2 regions of the Roseateles sp. GW821-FHT09B06 genome follow, and region 1 is predicted to be linked to the other one. Evidence: predicted binding sites of a transcription regulator. Region 1 holds the regulator's gene; the other holds the start of a gene.

Evidence for each region. Region 1 encodes LexA, which represses DNA repair genes until DNA is damaged. Its sites were predicted from a motif close to ACTGTATNNNNATACAGT; they were not measured.
Region 2: a site for LexA is predicted at 2,108-2,125, ahead of imuA (translesion DNA synthesis-associated protein ImuA). Genes of this name have one in related genera too.

What each region holds. Positions count from the first base shown of each region.
Region 1 covers NZ_JBWKPM010000001.1:327,116-334,696, reverse strand. Annotated here, with positions in the region: gene AC07OQ_RS01730 (O-succinylhomoserine sulfhydrylase) at 1-1,221, shown strand, start outside; gene gltX (glutamate--tRNA ligase) at 1,218-2,627, shown strand; tRNA gene AC07OQ_RS01720 (tRNA-Ala) at 2,739-2,814, shown strand; tRNA gene AC07OQ_RS01715 (tRNA-Glu) at 2,857-2,932, shown strand; tRNA gene AC07OQ_RS01710 (tRNA-Asp) at 3,007-3,083, shown strand; tRNA gene AC07OQ_RS01705 (tRNA-Ala) at 3,189-3,264, shown strand; tRNA gene AC07OQ_RS01700 (tRNA-Glu) at 3,301-3,376, shown strand; tRNA gene AC07OQ_RS01695 (tRNA-Asp) at 3,414-3,490, shown strand; gene AC07OQ_RS01690 (helix-hairpin-helix domain-containing protein) at 3,559-3,843, opposite strand; gene lexA (transcriptional repressor LexA) at 3,848-4,540, opposite strand; gene AC07OQ_RS01680 (asparaginase) at 4,618-5,562, shown strand; gene AC07OQ_RS01675 (organic hydroperoxide resistance protein) at 5,559-5,984, opposite strand; gene AC07OQ_RS01670 (MarR family winged helix-turn-helix transcriptional regulator) at 5,994-6,497, opposite strand; gene AC07OQ_RS01665 (DUF1304 domain-containing protein) at 6,568-6,918, shown strand; gene AC07OQ_RS01660 (ABC-F family ATP-binding cassette domain-containing protein) at 6,935-7,581, opposite strand, start outside.
Region 2 covers NZ_JBWKPM010000008.1:74,683-82,263, forward strand. Annotated here, with positions in the region: gene AC07OQ_RS09425 (Y-family DNA polymerase) at 1-1,292, opposite strand, end outside; gene imuA (translesion DNA synthesis-associated protein ImuA) at 1,249-2,064, opposite strand; gene AC07OQ_RS09435 (GNAT family N-acetyltransferase) at 2,313-2,912, shown strand; gene AC07OQ_RS09440 (RidA family protein) at 3,038-3,427, opposite strand; gene AC07OQ_RS09445 (ABC transporter substrate-binding protein) at 3,646-5,166, shown strand; gene AC07OQ_RS09450 (ABC transporter permease) at 5,174-6,115, shown strand; gene AC07OQ_RS09455 (ABC transporter permease) at 6,195-7,037, shown strand; gene AC07OQ_RS09460 (ABC transporter ATP-binding protein) at 7,034-7,581, shown strand, end outside.

The DNA of each region.
Region 1 (7,581 bases):
CGCGCCCGGCTGCCCGCGGGCCTGCGGCCCGAGACCCTGGCGGTGCGCACCGCGCTGGCTCCCAGCCAGCATGGCGAGAATTCCGAGGCCCTGTTCCTGACCAGCGGCTATGTGCAGCCCGATGCCCAGACCTCGGCGCAGCGCTTCGCGGCCTCGGAGGACTTCACCTATTCGCGCACCAGCAATCCCACGGTGCGCAGCTTCGAGGCGCGCCTGGCCGCGATGGAGGGCACCGAGGCCGCCGTGGCCACGGCCACCGGCATGAGCGCGATCCTGCTGCTGATCATGGGCCTCTTGAAGTCGGGCGACCATGTGATCTGCTCGCGTTCGGTGTTCGGTTCCACGATCAATCTGTTCGCCAAGGAGTTCGGCAAGTTCGGCGTCGAAACCAGCTTCGTCTCGCAGACCGATCTGGACGAATGGCGGGCGGCGATCAAACCGACGACCAAGCTCTTCTTCGCCGAAACGCCCACCAATCCGCTGACCGACGTCTGCGACATCCGCGCCTTGGCCGAGATGGCTCATGGTGCCGGCGCCTTGCTGGTGGTGGACAACAGCTTCTGCTCGCCCGCGCTGCAGCGGCCGGCCGATCTGGGCGCCGATCTGGTGATGCATTCGGGCACCAAGTACCTGGATGGCCAGGGGCGCGTGATGGCCGGCGCGCTGTGCGGGCCGGACAAGCTGATCAAGGACATGTTCGGTCCGGTGGTCCGCACCGCCGGTATGACCCTGGCGCCGTTCAATGCCTGGGTGGTGCTGAAGGGGCTGGAGACCTTGGGGCTGCGCATGAAGGCCCACAGCGAAAATGCGCTGAAGGTCGCGCAATGGCTGGAGGGACGGCCCGAGGTGGCGCGCGTCCACTATCCCGGCCTGGCCTCGCATCCTCAGCATGAACTGGCGATGCGCCAGCAAGGCGGGCAGGGTGGGGCGGTGGTGTCCTTCGACCTGCACGGCCGCAAGGGTGCGGAAGGGGCCGAGGCCGCGCGTGCCGCGGCCTTCCACCTGATCGACAGCACCCAAGTGATCTCCATCGCCACCAACCTGGGCGACACCAAGTCCATCATCACGCACCCGGCCACCACCTCGCATGGCCGCCTGACCGAAGCGCAGCGCCAGGCCGCCGGCATCGGCCAAGGGCTGATCCGCCTGGCCGTGGGCCTGGAGCACCCTGACGACATCACCGACGATCTGCTGCGCGGATTTTCCACGCTGAATCAATGAGCCAACCAGTCAACACCACGCCCGTGCGCACCCGCATCGCACCCTCGCCCACCGGCTTTCTGCATCTGGGCACGGCGCGAACCGCGCTGTATTCCTGGGCCTACGCCCGCCATTACGGTGGCCGGTTCGTGCTGCGCATCGAGGACACCGATGTGGCGCGCTCGACCCAGGATTCGGTCGATCAGATCCTGGCCGCGATGAAATGGCTGGGCCTCGAGTACGACGAGGGCCCGATCTACCAGATGGAGCGCCTGCAGCGCTACAACGAGGTGATCGAACAGATGATCGCCGCCGGCACGGCCTACCGCTGCTACTGCACGCCCGAGGAACTGGACGCCATGAAGGCCGGCCAGGAGGCGCGCGGCGAGAAGCGCCGCTACGACGGCACCTGGCGTCCCGAGCCGGGCAAGGTGCTGCCGGCCATTCCCGAGGGCGTGAAGCCGGTGGTGCGCTTCAAGAATCCGATCGACGGTGACGTGAGCTGGGACGATGTGGTCAAGGGCCCGATCACGATCAACAACCGCGAGATCGATGATCTGATCATCCAGCGCACCGATGGCGTGCCGACCTATAACTTCGCCGTGGTGGTCGACGACTGGGACATGCAGATCAGCCATGTGTTCCGCGGCGACGAGCATGTCAACAACACGCCCTGGCAGATCAATATCTTCAAGGCGCTGGGTGCGCCGCTGCCCCAGTTCGGCCATGTGCCGGTGATCCTGGGCGACGACGGCCAGAAGCTCAGCAAGCGCCGTGGCGCCGTCAGCGTGACGGCCTACGAGGAGAACGGCTATCTGCCCGAGGCCATGCTGAACTACCTGTCGCGCCTGGGCTGGAGCCATGGCGACGACGAGCTGTTCACGCGCGAGCAACTGGTGTCCTGGTTCGATGGCAGCCATCTGTCCAAGAGCCCGGCGCAGTGGGATCCGGCCAAGCTGGAATGGGTGAATGGCCAGTACATCAAGCAGGCCGACGACACGCGCCTGGCCGCGCTGGTCGAGGGCCAACTGGCCAAGCGCGGCATCGCCGCGCCGGCGTCCAGGCTGGTACCGCTGTGCGCGCTGTTCAAGGATCGCTGTGCGACGACGGTGGCCTTGGCCGATTGGCTGACCATGTATTTCGCCCCGGTCGCGCCCGCGGCCGAGGATCTGGCCACGCACATCACCGATGCGGTGAAGCCGGCCGTGGCAGCGCTGGCCGAGAAGCTGGCCGCGCTCGCCGAGTGGAAGAAGGCGACCATCCAGGCCGCGATCAAGGAAGCCATCGGCGCGCACGGCTTGAAGATGCCGCAACTCGCCATCCCGGTGCGGGTGCTGGTGTGCGGTCGCGCACAAACTCCCTCGCTCGACGCGGTACTGGAACTGTTCGACAAAGAAATTGTCATCAACCGCTTGCGCGGCATCTGAAATTCGTTCTATAATCTTTTTCTCGCTTGAACGGCGCGATACACAAAGAATCGCAGCAGTCCAGGGAATGAAAGTTCTCGAGATTGTTCGCAGATCCTGAGGGAATTCTTTGGGGGTATAGCTCAGCTGGGAGAGCGCTTGCATGGCATGCAAGAGGTCAGCGGTTCGATCCCGCTTACCTCCACCAAGTCTTCTTGGTGGCGCGCGGTTCAGGTATGAAGAAGGATTAGTCCCCTTCGTCTAGAGGCCTAGGACACCACCCTTTCACGGTGACTACAGGGGTTCGAATCCCCTAGGGGACGCCAAGTTTGATAAGGCTTGGTAATTGAGATGGATTATTGATATATAATCTTTTTCAGTTACGAACTTATCCCACTGCGGAGTGGTAGTTCAGTTGGTTAGAATACCGGCCTGTCACGCCGGGGGTCGCGGGTTCGAGTCCCGTCCACTCCGCCAAGGTTTGCAGACACGTTGATGTCAAAATGCAAGCGGCCATTCAGTTGGCCGCTCGTATTTCAGAAGATAGAAGATTGATTCGCTTGAACGGCGCGTGCCCGATACGGGGGTATAGCTCAGCTGGGAGAGCGCTTGCATGGCATGCAAGAGGTCAGCGGTTCGATCCCGCTTACCTCCACCAAATTCTGGTGGCGCGCAGTTCAGGTAGATAGTTATTGCCTCGTTCGTCTAGAGGCCTAGGACACCACCCTTTCACGGTGGCTACAGGGGTTCGAATCCCCTACGAGGTACCAGTTTGATGAATACTCTAGACGGTATTCATCGCCACGCGGAGTGGTAGTTCAGTTGGTTAGAATACCGGCCTGTCACGCCGGGGGTCGCGGGTTCGAGTCCCGTCCACTCCGCCAATCTATGGAAAGCCCTGGATATGCAAATATCCAGGGCTTTTTCTTCTTTGGCACGACCATACTGCGATTCAGATGGGGCCGTAAACCAGCTTGCGTTCGGCCGTGTAATGCCACCAGGGTTTGGGCGGTGCGCCGCGCATGAAATCGACGGCCGACATCAGGGTATCGAGCACGCAGGGATCCTGGCGCTGTTCGGTAATCGCGCAAAGCTGCTGGTACAGCACGAAGGCATCGCGCCCGCGCAACTCCTGCGGCCTGGTGATGCCCAGCAGCCGCAGGTCGGCGGCCATCGCGGTGCCGATATTGGGGATCTGCTCCAGCGCGTAGCAGTCCTCGTAGTGGCGTGCCTTCATCGGCTCAGAAGCTCAGGGAATTGCGGATCAGGCCGACGGCGTGGCCCTCGATCGCGAAGTCGTCGCCGGGCGACACCAGGATGGGCTCGAAGTCGGCGTTCTCCGGCAGCAGGCTGATGCCGTCGCGACGCTTCTGATAGCGCTTGACCGTCACCTCGTCACCGATGCGGGCCACGACGATCTGGCCGTTCTTGGCCTCGCTGGACTTCTGCACGGCCAGCAGGTCGCCGTCCATGATGCCGATGTCCTTCATGCTCATGCCCTTGACCTTCAGCAGGAAGTCGGGTTTGCGGGCAAACATGCCGGCCTCCACCGTGTAGCTCTGCTCGATATGTTCCTGGGCCAGGATGGGCGCGCCGGCCGCGACGCGGCCGACCAGGGGCAGGGTGAGTTGCGCAATGCCCGGCAGGGGCAGCGCGAACCGTTGCAGGCCGTCCTCGCGCTGACGCCGTTCCTGGTTCAGTGCGCGCAATGTGTCAGACTTCAGGCGGATGCCGCGCGAGGTGCCGCCCACCAGTTCGATCACGCCCTTGCGGGCCAGCGCCTGCAGGTGTTCCTCGGCGGCATTGGCCGAGCGGAAGCCCAGTTCGGCGGCGATCTCGGCACGCGTCGGCGGTGCGCCGGTGCTTTCGATGGCGTCGCGCACCAGATCGAAAATCTGCCGCTGGCGGGCGGTGAGTTTGGGGCTGTCGTCCATGGGCACCTCGCGGGCGGTGTTGCTGATCTCGCCTGAGTATATATCCAGTGACTGTTTATCCATCCAGGATCTGATGAATGTCTGAAGCAAGCAAGAACAACAATCTGGTCGTGATCCTCGGCACCGGCGGCACGATCGCCGGCCGGGCGGCGAACCAGGCCGACAACGTCGGCTACACCGCCGCGCAACTGGGCGTCAAGCAGCTGATCGAGGCCATCCCGCCGCTGGCCGGCCGGCCACTTGAAGCCGAGCAGGTGGCCCAGTTGGACAGCAAGGACATGGACTTCGCCACCTGGCAAATGCTGGCGCGGCGGGTTGCCCATCATCTGGCCCGTCCCGAGGTGGCCGGCGTCGTTATCACCCATGGCACCGACACCCTGGAGGAAACCGCCTTCTTCCTGCAGCGCGTGCTGGCACCGGGCAAGCCGGTGGTGCTGACCGCGGCGATGCGGCCGGCCACCGCGCTGCAGGTCGACGGGCCGCAGAACCTGCTGGACGCCGTCGCGCTGGCGGCCCATGCCGCTGCGCGCGGCGTGCTGACGGTGTTCGGCGGTGCCATCCACGGGCCGGAGCAGGTGCGCAAGGTGCACAGCTACAAGATCGATGCCTTTGCCTCGGCCGAGGGCGCGCAGCTGGGTGTCGTGGAGGAGGGCGTGCCGCGCCTGCTGGGGGCCTGGCCCGAGGCCGCTGGTGGCCTGGGGCTGGCTCGCATCGCAAGGCCGGCCGAGGCATGGCCGCGCGTGCAGATCGTGCTGAACCATGTCGGCGCGGATGGCACCGTGGTGCGAGCCCTGCTGGCCCAGGGGGTGGACGGCCTGGTGGTGGCCGGCACCGGCAACGGCACCCTGGCGCGGGATCTGGAGGCGGCGCTGCGCGAGGCGCAGGCCGCCGGCGTGCGCGTGCTGCGCAGCACGCGCTGCGATGCCGGACCCGTGATGGAAAGCGCCGGCGCCCTTCCGAGCGCCGGCGCCTTGAGTCCGGTGAAGGCCCGCGTCCAGCTGCTGCTGGAGCTGCTGGCTTAGATCAGGTTCAGCGTCACGTCGATATTGCCGCGGGTGGCGTTCGAGTAGGGGCAGACCTGGTGGGCGGCGTTCACCAGTTCCTGGGCCACGGCCCGGTCCACACCGGGGATCGAGATCGCCATCGAAACCTGGATGCCGAAGGCTTGGCCAACCGGGCCGATGCCCACATCGGTCGTGATGCTCACGTCGGCCGGCAGCGCGACCTTCTGGCGTTGGGCCACGACCTTCATCGCGCCGATGAAGCAGGCCGAATAGCCGGCAGCGAAGAGCTGCTCGGGGTTCGTGCCTTCGCCGCCGCCGCCGCCCAGCTCCTTGGGTGTGTCCAGCTTCAGGTTGAGGCGGTCATCGGGCGTGGTGGCGGTGCCGGTGCGGCCGCCGGTGGCGGTGGCGGTGGCGGTGTAGAGGACTTTGTCGAGTGCCATGGTGTCTTCCTATCTATCGGTGGTGGTGGGTGAAAGCTCGGCACCGGCCAGCTGCTCGCGCAGCTCGTGCAGGCGTCGCGTGAGGGAACTCAGTTCTTCCAGCGAGCAGGCGGTGGCGCAGGCCAGCTGGGACGGGATGTGCCGGGCCTGCTCCTTCAGCTTGCGGCCCGTCTCTGTCAGCAGGATGTCAACGCGGCGCTCGTCCTCGGCGGCGCGCCGCCGTGCGATCAGGCCGGCCGCCTCGATGCGCTTGAGCAGCGGCGTCAGGGTGCCGGAATCGAGCGTGAGGCGCTGGCCGAGGGTGGAAACGCTGATGCCATCTTGCTCCCAAAGCACCAGCATCGCCAGGTATTGCGGATAGGTCAGGCCCAGCGGCTCCAGCAAGGGCTTGTAGAGCTTGGTCATGGCCAGCGAGCTGGCGTAGAGCGCGAAGCACAGCTGCCGGTCCAGGCGCAGCCAGTCGTCGCCCGCGGGAAGCGCTGGAGAGGTGCTGGGGGTCTTGCTGCGTGTCATGGGTGATAATGTAGTTGGCAATTAAATTGCACACAATTAAAATGGTTATTCAAACCGAGGAGAACGGTCGATGACGATGGTGGCCAATGTGCTGGTGGGTCTGGTGGCCCTGCTGCATCTCTACATCCTGGTGCTGGAGATGTTTTTGTGGACCACGCCCAAGGGCCGCAAGGCCTTCGGACTGACGCCGGAGTTCGCCGAGGCCAGCAAGGTGCTGGCGGCGAACCAGGGCCTGTACAACGGCTTCCTGGCCGCGGGACTGATCTGGGGACTAGCGCGCGGCGACATGGCGGTGCAGCTGTTCTTCCTGGGCTGCGTGCTGGTGGCCGGGCTCTACGGCGCGGCCACGGCCAGCCGCAAGATTCTGTACGTGCAGGCGCTGCCGGCGATCATCGCGATCGCCGGCGTGCTGCTGGCCTGATCGATCGATTGGTCGATCAGGCCGCGGCCTGGATCGCGTCGACCTCGGCGCTGAGCTCCAGCCAGCGCAGTTCGGCGGCCTCCAACTCGTCGTGGATGGCCTTGAGTCGCTTGCCCAGCTCGGCGATCTTGGCCGGCGCAGCGGTGCCCGCGGCCAGCTCGGCTTCGATGGCCTGGCGCTCGTCGGCCAGCCTGTTGAGCCTGGCGTCGATCTGCTCCATCTCCTTGCGCAGCGGTTTCGTCTGCTCGGCCAGACGCTGGCGGGCCTGGCCGCTGGCCTTGCGGTCCTCGCGCTTGAAGACCAACGGCGCGGCCGGCTCGGGGGCAGCCACGGGGGCGGCGGCCGGCGCCGGACTTGGCGACGGAGATGATGCTGCCTTCTTGGCTGCTTCCTTGGCGGCCTCCTTGGCCAGCTTGGCCGCCTCCTTGGACTGGTCCAGCAGCCACTTCTGGTAATCGTCCAGATCGCCGTCGAAGGGACCGACGCCGCCCTTGGTGACCAGCCAGAACTCGTCGCAGACCTCGCGCAAGAGCGCGCGGTCATGGCTGACCAGCATCACCGTGCCCTCGAACTCGTTGAGCGCCATCGACAGCGCTTCGCGCGTCTGCAGGTCCAGGTGGTTGGTCGGTTCGTCCAGCAGCAGCAGGTTGGGGCGCTGCCAGA
Region 2 (7,581 bases), on a different contig from region 1:
TCGTCCGGTGCCGACAGGCGCTGCTGGTAGATCCACAGCAGTCCGGCCTGCGGGCTCAGGGCCAGCACATAGTCGCGCTGCACCACGCCCGGCCCTGCGCTTTGCTGCCACCAGCCGCCCTCGATGCGCTGCGGCCGGGTCAGCAGTTGCAGCGGCTTGCCCAGATAACGCGGCTGGCTGCCGCGCATCTCCAGCCGCTGCGGCGGCTCCAGCAGCCAGGCGGGCTGCGGGGACAGCGGCGCGCGCGCCGCGGCGGGCCGGGCCGGGCCGGGCCAGGGGGCCCAGCGCTGCATGCATTCCAGCCTGTGGTCCTCCAGCGGCAGACCGGCGCGTACCCGCTCGGGCCCTAGGCGCACGGCCAGGCGCTCCAACAGACGCGGCAGCGGCTCGGTGGCCTCATCCGGTGAACTCGGCAGCAGGCTGGCCGCCTGCTCGGTTTTTCGCACCACCTCGTCGGCGCGCAAGCTCAGTTCGCCCACCGGCGCGGCCAGTTCCAGGCGTGCCAGATGCTCGCCCAGCAGCCGGCTCAGATGGCGCAGGTCGCGCGTGGCGTCGGCGGTGCCGAACTGCAGCGCGCCGTCCAGGCTCACATCGCGGCCGCGCATCGCATCGTGCTGCCAGGCCAGGGTCAGCTGCTTGACGCCGGCATGGCGCGCGGCCAGCCAGCCGCACAGCTGGCGCAGCAGGCTCTCGGCGTAGTGCAGGAGCGCCGGCGCATGCTCGATGCGGAAGGGCAGTTCCAGCCGCGCCTCGAAGCGCTCCGGCGCCTGCAGCCAGACATGGGCCTCGGGCGCGCAGCCATAGGCCCGGTCCAGCGCGCCCAGCAGTGCGTCGCCGAAGCGCCGCGCCAGCGCGGCGCGCGGCAGCGCGCGCACCTGACCCAGACGCCGGCAGCCCAGGCGCGCCAGCATCGCCTCATGGGCCTGGACGGCGCTCAGGGCCGCCAGCGGCTGCGCATCGAGCAACTCGTTCAGCGGGGCACTCAGCCCGTCGTGCTGTCCGGCGCGCGCCAGCGCCAGCGCCGCGAGGCTGGTCGGTGCCCAGGCCATGCCGGTGAGCCCGAGATCGCGCGCTTCGCGCCACAGCCGCCGGTGCAGCCGGCGGGCGCCGCCGAACAGGCGCAGGCTGGCCGCCACCTCCAGCACGACGGCCTCCTCCAGCCGCGCCACCCGCGGCGAGAACTGCAGCGCCCACCAGCCCAGGGCGCGCAGGCTGGCCTCCCGGGCCGCGGCGGCGCCGGGGCTGCCATCAGGCGCCGACACGCTGCCGAGCAGGGCGAGCCAATGCTGCATCACGGGGCTCCTTTTGCGGCTTCTCTTGCGGCGCCTCTTGCACCAGGGACGTGGGTCGCGGCGTCTGCAGCAAGCGCGCGGCCAGCACCGGGGCCAGGGCCGGCGGCACGGCCTGCAGCAGCAGGGCCTCGTCCAGCGCCGGGCCGCGGCGCTTCAGCACCTCGACGCGCAGGCCCCAGGCGTCCTGCGGCCGCACGGCCAGGCGCAGCGGCGCGGCCGAGGCCTGCCGCTGCAGGGCCGCCTCGGGCCGGAAGACGAACACGGGCGCCTGCATGCCCAGGGCGCAGGCCTGCAGCCGGCGCAGCTGTTCGGGCCGGGCCTGCGGCAGCCAGGCCATCACGGCGCCGGCGGCATTGGCCTTCAGCACCTGCTCCAGGGCCCACAGGCCTTGCGTCGGGCTGGCGGGGGCCAGCCAGACCACCTGGCGGGCCTTGATGCCCCAGGCCGCCAGGCCCGGCAGATGCGGCGTGAACGGCGGCCCCAGCAGCAGCAGCGAGCGGCCGCCGGCCAGCAGCGGTGCCAGAGCCGGCCCCACCAGTCGCCATTCGCAGACGCCGGCCTGCGGCTGCAGGATCTCGCTGAGCGCGCGGCCGGGCCAGCCGCCTCCGGGCAGGGCCGCGTCCAGCGCCGCAAAGCCGGTGGCAAAACCGGGGCCGTGGCCATGGGCCAGTTCCGAGCCGCGCCACAGCGCCTGTCCCAGCGGGCCGCTGAGCAGGGGGGCGGCGGCCGGGGACGACCGGACCTGCCGGGGTGAGGCTGCGGCATCCATCATGGCAAGGCGTGGAAAGGTGGGCGGAGAGGCGGCGAGCTATGAAACTGTATTTTTATACAGTATACGAGGAAGCCATTCCAGCCAAGCGGGCGACGCTTACCCGAGCGGCGCGTGCAGGTTTTCGCGCTTTCGGGCTCGGTGCGTGCGAGCCAAGGGCGCCGCGGCCGAACGAAGGGCGGCAACGTCTCGATACTTGAGATATAAGGTCAAACCCTTACATTTGATGCAGAAATCGGAGCCTGACCTCAATGCCCGAGCGAGAGGATCTGCTGTTGTCATCGACGCCGCTGGAGACTGCGCGCCTGTTGCTGCGTGCCCCTCGCGAAGAGGACCTGGACGCGATCTACGCGCTGCATGCCGATCCGGTGACCAACCGCTTCAGCCCCGGCGGGCCGCTGCATTCGCCCGCGGCCGCGGCCGAACTGCTGCAGGGCTGGCTGGTGCATTGGCGGGCCCAGAACTTCGGCTACTGGGCCATCGCACTGCGCGAGCAGCCAGAGGAACTGATCGGCCTGGGCGGCATCATGCATAGGCCCGTGGCGGGCCAGCCGGGCCTGTACCTGTATTTCCGTTTCCGGCCCCAGCATTGGGGCCAGGGTTATGCGTCGGAGATGTCGCAGGCCGCGCTGGCGCTGGCCTTCGAGCGGCTGCAGGCGGCCTCGGTGCAGGCGGTGGTGCAGCCGGCCAACACGCCGTCGCGCAAGACCCTGGACCGCCTGGGCCTGCTGCTGAAGGGTTCGCTGGCCGATGTGCCAGGCCAGGCGCCCAGCCTGCACTATGAGATCACCGCGGCGCGCTGGGCCGCGCTGCCGAGGACGCCCGCGGAACCGACGCCCTTCGGCGCCTGATGATCCCATGGTGCCGAAGGCGCCATGGGATCAGGTGCATTTCCAAGCGAGCGACGCCGATCCGGCTCCGCCGGGCGGCCGTCGCTGCCCCCTTGAGGGGGCCGGCGCAGCCGGTAGGGGGTGGTTCAGTCCTTGGGCTTGTAGGCCACCACGTCGATTTCGACCTTGGCGTCCACCATCAGGCGGGCCTCGGTGGTGGAGCGGGCGGGCTTGCCGTTGGGGAAGTAGCTCATGTAGACGCGGTTGAAGGCGCCGAAGTCGCGCGCGTCGTCCAGCCACACCGTGCTCTTGCAGACATCGTCCAGCGTGCAGCCGGCCAGCGCCAGCACGGTCTTCAGATTGGCCATCACCTGATGGGTCTGAGCCTCGATGCCGCCGGCGATGATCTCGCCCTGCGCATTGGCCGGTACCTGGCCGGACACATAGACGAAATCGCCGGCCCGCACGGCGGGCGAGAAGGGGCGGGCTTGCTGGTCGGAGGCCACGGGCGGGGCACCCAGGTATTCCAGAGGCATGGTGAGGTCCTTGCGGTTGATGGCTTGTGGCTGAAATTGTATTTCAGTGATTTGCGCTTGATACCGGGTTTTCTCTAGGTTTGAAACGCGAAAAACCGCATATCGTTCATTTCGCTGAAACTATTTTTCATGCGGAGAACGTCAACATGCGCATCGCAGCAGCATCCCCAGCCGCCTCGTCTTCTTTGGTCAAGCGCCGCCAGCTTCTGCGCCAGACGATGGCCCTGACCGCCCTGATCGGCGGCCTCCAGGCGCTGCCGCTGCAGGCCCAGCCGGGCGCCGCGAGCAGCCATGCGACGCTGGCCATGGTGGGCGAGCCCCAGACCCTGGACCCGATGGCGTCCACGGCCGATCTGGTGGGCACCATCATGCAGCATGTGTTCGAGCCGCTCTACACCTTCGACGCCAAGTGGCAGCTCACCCCGATGCTGGCCGAGGCCCTGCCCAAGGTTTCGGCCGACGGCAAGACCTACCGCATCGCACTGCGCAAGGGAGTCAAGCTGCATTCGGGCCGCGAGCTGAACGCCGAGGACGTGGTGGCCAGCCTGCAGCGCTGGATGGACAACGCGCCGCGCGGCAAGGCGGTGGCCAAGGAACTGCTCGGCCTGAAGGCGTTGAGCCCGCTGGAGATCGAGCTGACCCTGAAGAATCCCTATGCGCCGCTGGTCGCGCAACTGGCCCTGCCCACCGGCATGGCCGCCATCATGGCCAAGGAGGCGATCGCGCTGCCTCTGAAGGATTTCGTCGGCACCGGGCCCTACCGCTTCAAGGAGCGCCGCCCCGACCAATACGTGCTCTTGAGCCGCTTCGATCAGTACAGCGCCCGCAAGGAGCCGGCCAGCGGCTATGGCGGCCGTCGCGAGGCCCTGATCCAGGAGCTGCGCTTCGTGCCGGTGCCCAATGCCAACACCCGGGTCGAGGGCGCGCTGGCCGGCCAGTACCACTATGCGGATCTGCTGCCGGTCGAGGCGATGGCGCGGCTGGACAAGGCCCAGGGCAAGACCGTGGCCCTGATGACGCCGTCCTTCGGCTTCCCCTACATCGTCTTCAACACCAAGGAGGGCGTGCTGGCCAACCAGGCGCTGCGCCAGGCGGTGCAGACCGCGATGGGCAGCGGCGAGATGCTGGCCGCCGGCTTCGGCGACACGCGCTTCTTCAGCGCCGAGGCGAATCACTTCCCGAAGGGCTCGCCGTTCTACTCGACCGCCGGCGCCGAGCAGTACAACCAGCGCAATGCCGCGAAAGCGAAGGCCATGGCCGAGAAGGCCGGCTACAAGGGCGAGACCATACGCGTGCTGACCAGCCGCCAGTACGACTTCCACTACAACATGGCCCTCTTGATGGCCGAGCAGTTCAAGCGTGCCGGCCTGAAGGCGGAGCTCAACGTGGTCGACTGGGCCACCCTGGTGCAGCGCCGCGGCGAAGCCAAGCTGTGGGACCTCTACATCACGCATTCGGGCCAGTTCCCCGAGCCGATGCTGTCGCCGCCGCAACTGGGCGACGGCGCGCCCGGCTGGTGGAGCAGCCCGGCCAAGACCGCGGCGCTGGAGGCCTTCAACCGCGAGGCCGACCCGGTCAAGCGCGGCGCGCTGTGGGGCAAGGTCCAGCAGGTGGTCTACGACGAGGTGCCCTATGTCAACGTCGGCAAGTTCGCCGGCCTGTCGGCGCGCAGCCCGGCGCTGACGAACTACCAGCCTGCGGCCTGGCCCTTCTTCTGGAACGCCAGCATCAAGAACTGAGCCTGCGATGCTGAAGTACCTGCTCTCCCGCCTGGGCGGCATGGCGCTGGTGATGGCCATCGTCGCCGTGCTGGTGTTCCTGCTGACGCGCGCCGCGCCCGGCGACCCGGTGGCCGTGCTACTGGGCGACCAGGCCACGCCGGCCGATATCGCCCGGGTGCGCGTGCAGTACGGGCTGGACCAGCCGCTGCCGCTGCAGTTCGGCTACTGGCTGCGCGAGCTGGCCCAGGGCAATCTGGGCGACTCGATCTTTCTGCAGCGCCCGGTCACGCAGGCGCTGTGGGAGCGCGCCGAGCCGACCTTTCTGCTGGCCCTGCTGGCGGTGGGCATCGCGGCGCTGATCGGCGTGCCCTGCGGCGTCTTGTCGGCGGTGTTCCGCGGCCGCTTCGTCGACCAGTTCTTCACCGGCCTGGCGATGCTGGGCGCCAGCATCCCGAGCTTCTGGATGGGCCTGGTGCTGATCCAGATCTTTGCGGTCGGCTTCGGCTGGTTCCCGGTCTCGGGCTATGGCGAACCCGGTGCGCCCTTGATCGAGCGCCTGCACACGCTGGTGTTGCCGGCCCTGGTCTTGGGTTTGCTCAACTCGGCCCTGATCATCCGCTTCACGCGCGCCTCGATGCTGGACGTGCTGGGCGAGGACTATGTGCGCACCGCCCGCTCCAAGGGCCTGCCCGAGAGCCGGGTGGTGTTCAAGCATGCGCTGCGCAATGCGCTGGTGCCCATCGTCACGGTGCTGGGCCTGACCGTCGCGCTGATGATCGGCGGCGCCGTGATCACCGAGACGGTGTTCGGCCTGCCCGGCGTCGGCAACCTGGTCGTCAACGCGGTACTGCGGCGCGACTACCCGGTGATCCAGGGCGCGCTGCTGGTGATCGCGGCCATCTATGTGCTGATCAATTTCTTCATCGACCTGCTCTACATGGTCGTCGACCCGCGGGTGAAGGTATAGACATGAAGCCCCCACGCTCACTTCGTTCACTGCCCCCCGAGGGGGCGCGGCTTCCCTTGGGGCGGCCCGGCGGGAAGCCATGAAAGTTCCACTCGCTCTCAAACAATTGGTGCGGCGTCGCATCGTGCTGGTCGCGATGATCGTGCTGGCGCTGATCTCGGTGCTGGCGCTGGGCGCCGAGGTCTTCGGCCGCTTCGATCCGAACGACACCGCGGTGCTGGAGCGCCTGCGTGGCCCCGGAAGCGCGCATTGGCTGGGCACCGACGAGCTGGGCCGCGACGTCTATGCCCGCATCGTCCATGGCGGCCGCTACTCGCTGATGATCGCCGCCGGCACCGCGCTCGGCGCGGTGCTGATGGGCACCTTGCTGGGCCTGGTGGCCGGCTTCTTCAAGCGCCTGGACGGCCCGCTGATGCGCCTGGTGGACGCGATGATGTCCTTCCCCGACATCCTGCTGGCGATCGCGCTGGTGGCCATCCTCGGGCCCTCGATGTTCAACGTCGTGCTGGCCCTGGTGCTGGTCTACACGCCGCGCGTCGCGCGGGTGGTGCGGGCCTCGACCTTGGTGCTGCGCGAGCTGCTCTTCGTCGAGGCGGCGCGCGCGGTCGGTGTCGGCACCTGGCGCATCCTGTGGCGCCATATCCTTCCCAACCTGCTGTCGCCGGTGCTGGTGCAGCTGTCCTTCATCTTCGCCTACGCGATCCTGGCCGAGGCCGGCCTGTCCTTCCTGGGCGTCGGCGTGCCGCCCGAGATCCCGACCTGGGGCACGATGGTGGCGGGCAGCCAGAGCTATGCGCACAAGGCCTTCTGGGTCGTGCTGTTCCCGGGCCTGGCCATCATCTTCACCGCGCTGTCCTTGCAGCTGGTGGGTGACGGCGTGCGCGATCTGCTGGATCCCAAACTCAAGAAGTCCATGAAATGAGCGCGATCCAAGAACCCCTCTTGAACGTCCAGGGCCTGGGCACGGCCTTCCCGACCCATGACGGCCTGGTGCGCGCGGTAGCCGATGTCAGCTTCAGCGTGCAGCCCGGCCGCACCACGGCCCTGGTCGGCGAGTCGGGCTCCGGCAAGTCGGTCACCAGCCTGACCCTGATGGGCCTGCTGCCCAAGGATTGCGATGCGCGCATCAGCGGCCGCGCCGAGTTCCGGTGCCGCGATGGCCGCCAGGTGGACCTGCTGAGCCTGCCGGCCAGGCAGGCGAGGGCGCTGCGCGGCAACGAGATTGCGATGATCTTCCAGGAGCCGATGACCAGCCTGAACCCGGTGCTGACGATCGGCGAGCAGATCGCCGAGAGCCTGCGCCTGCACAAGGGCCTGGACCGCGCCGCGGCGCTGGCGGCCGCCAAGCGCATGCTGGAGCTGGTCGAGATCCCGGCCGCCGGCCAGCGCCTGCACGAGTACCCGCACCAGCTGTCCGGCGGCATGCGCCAGCGCGTGATGATCGCGCTGGCGATGGCCTGCGAGCC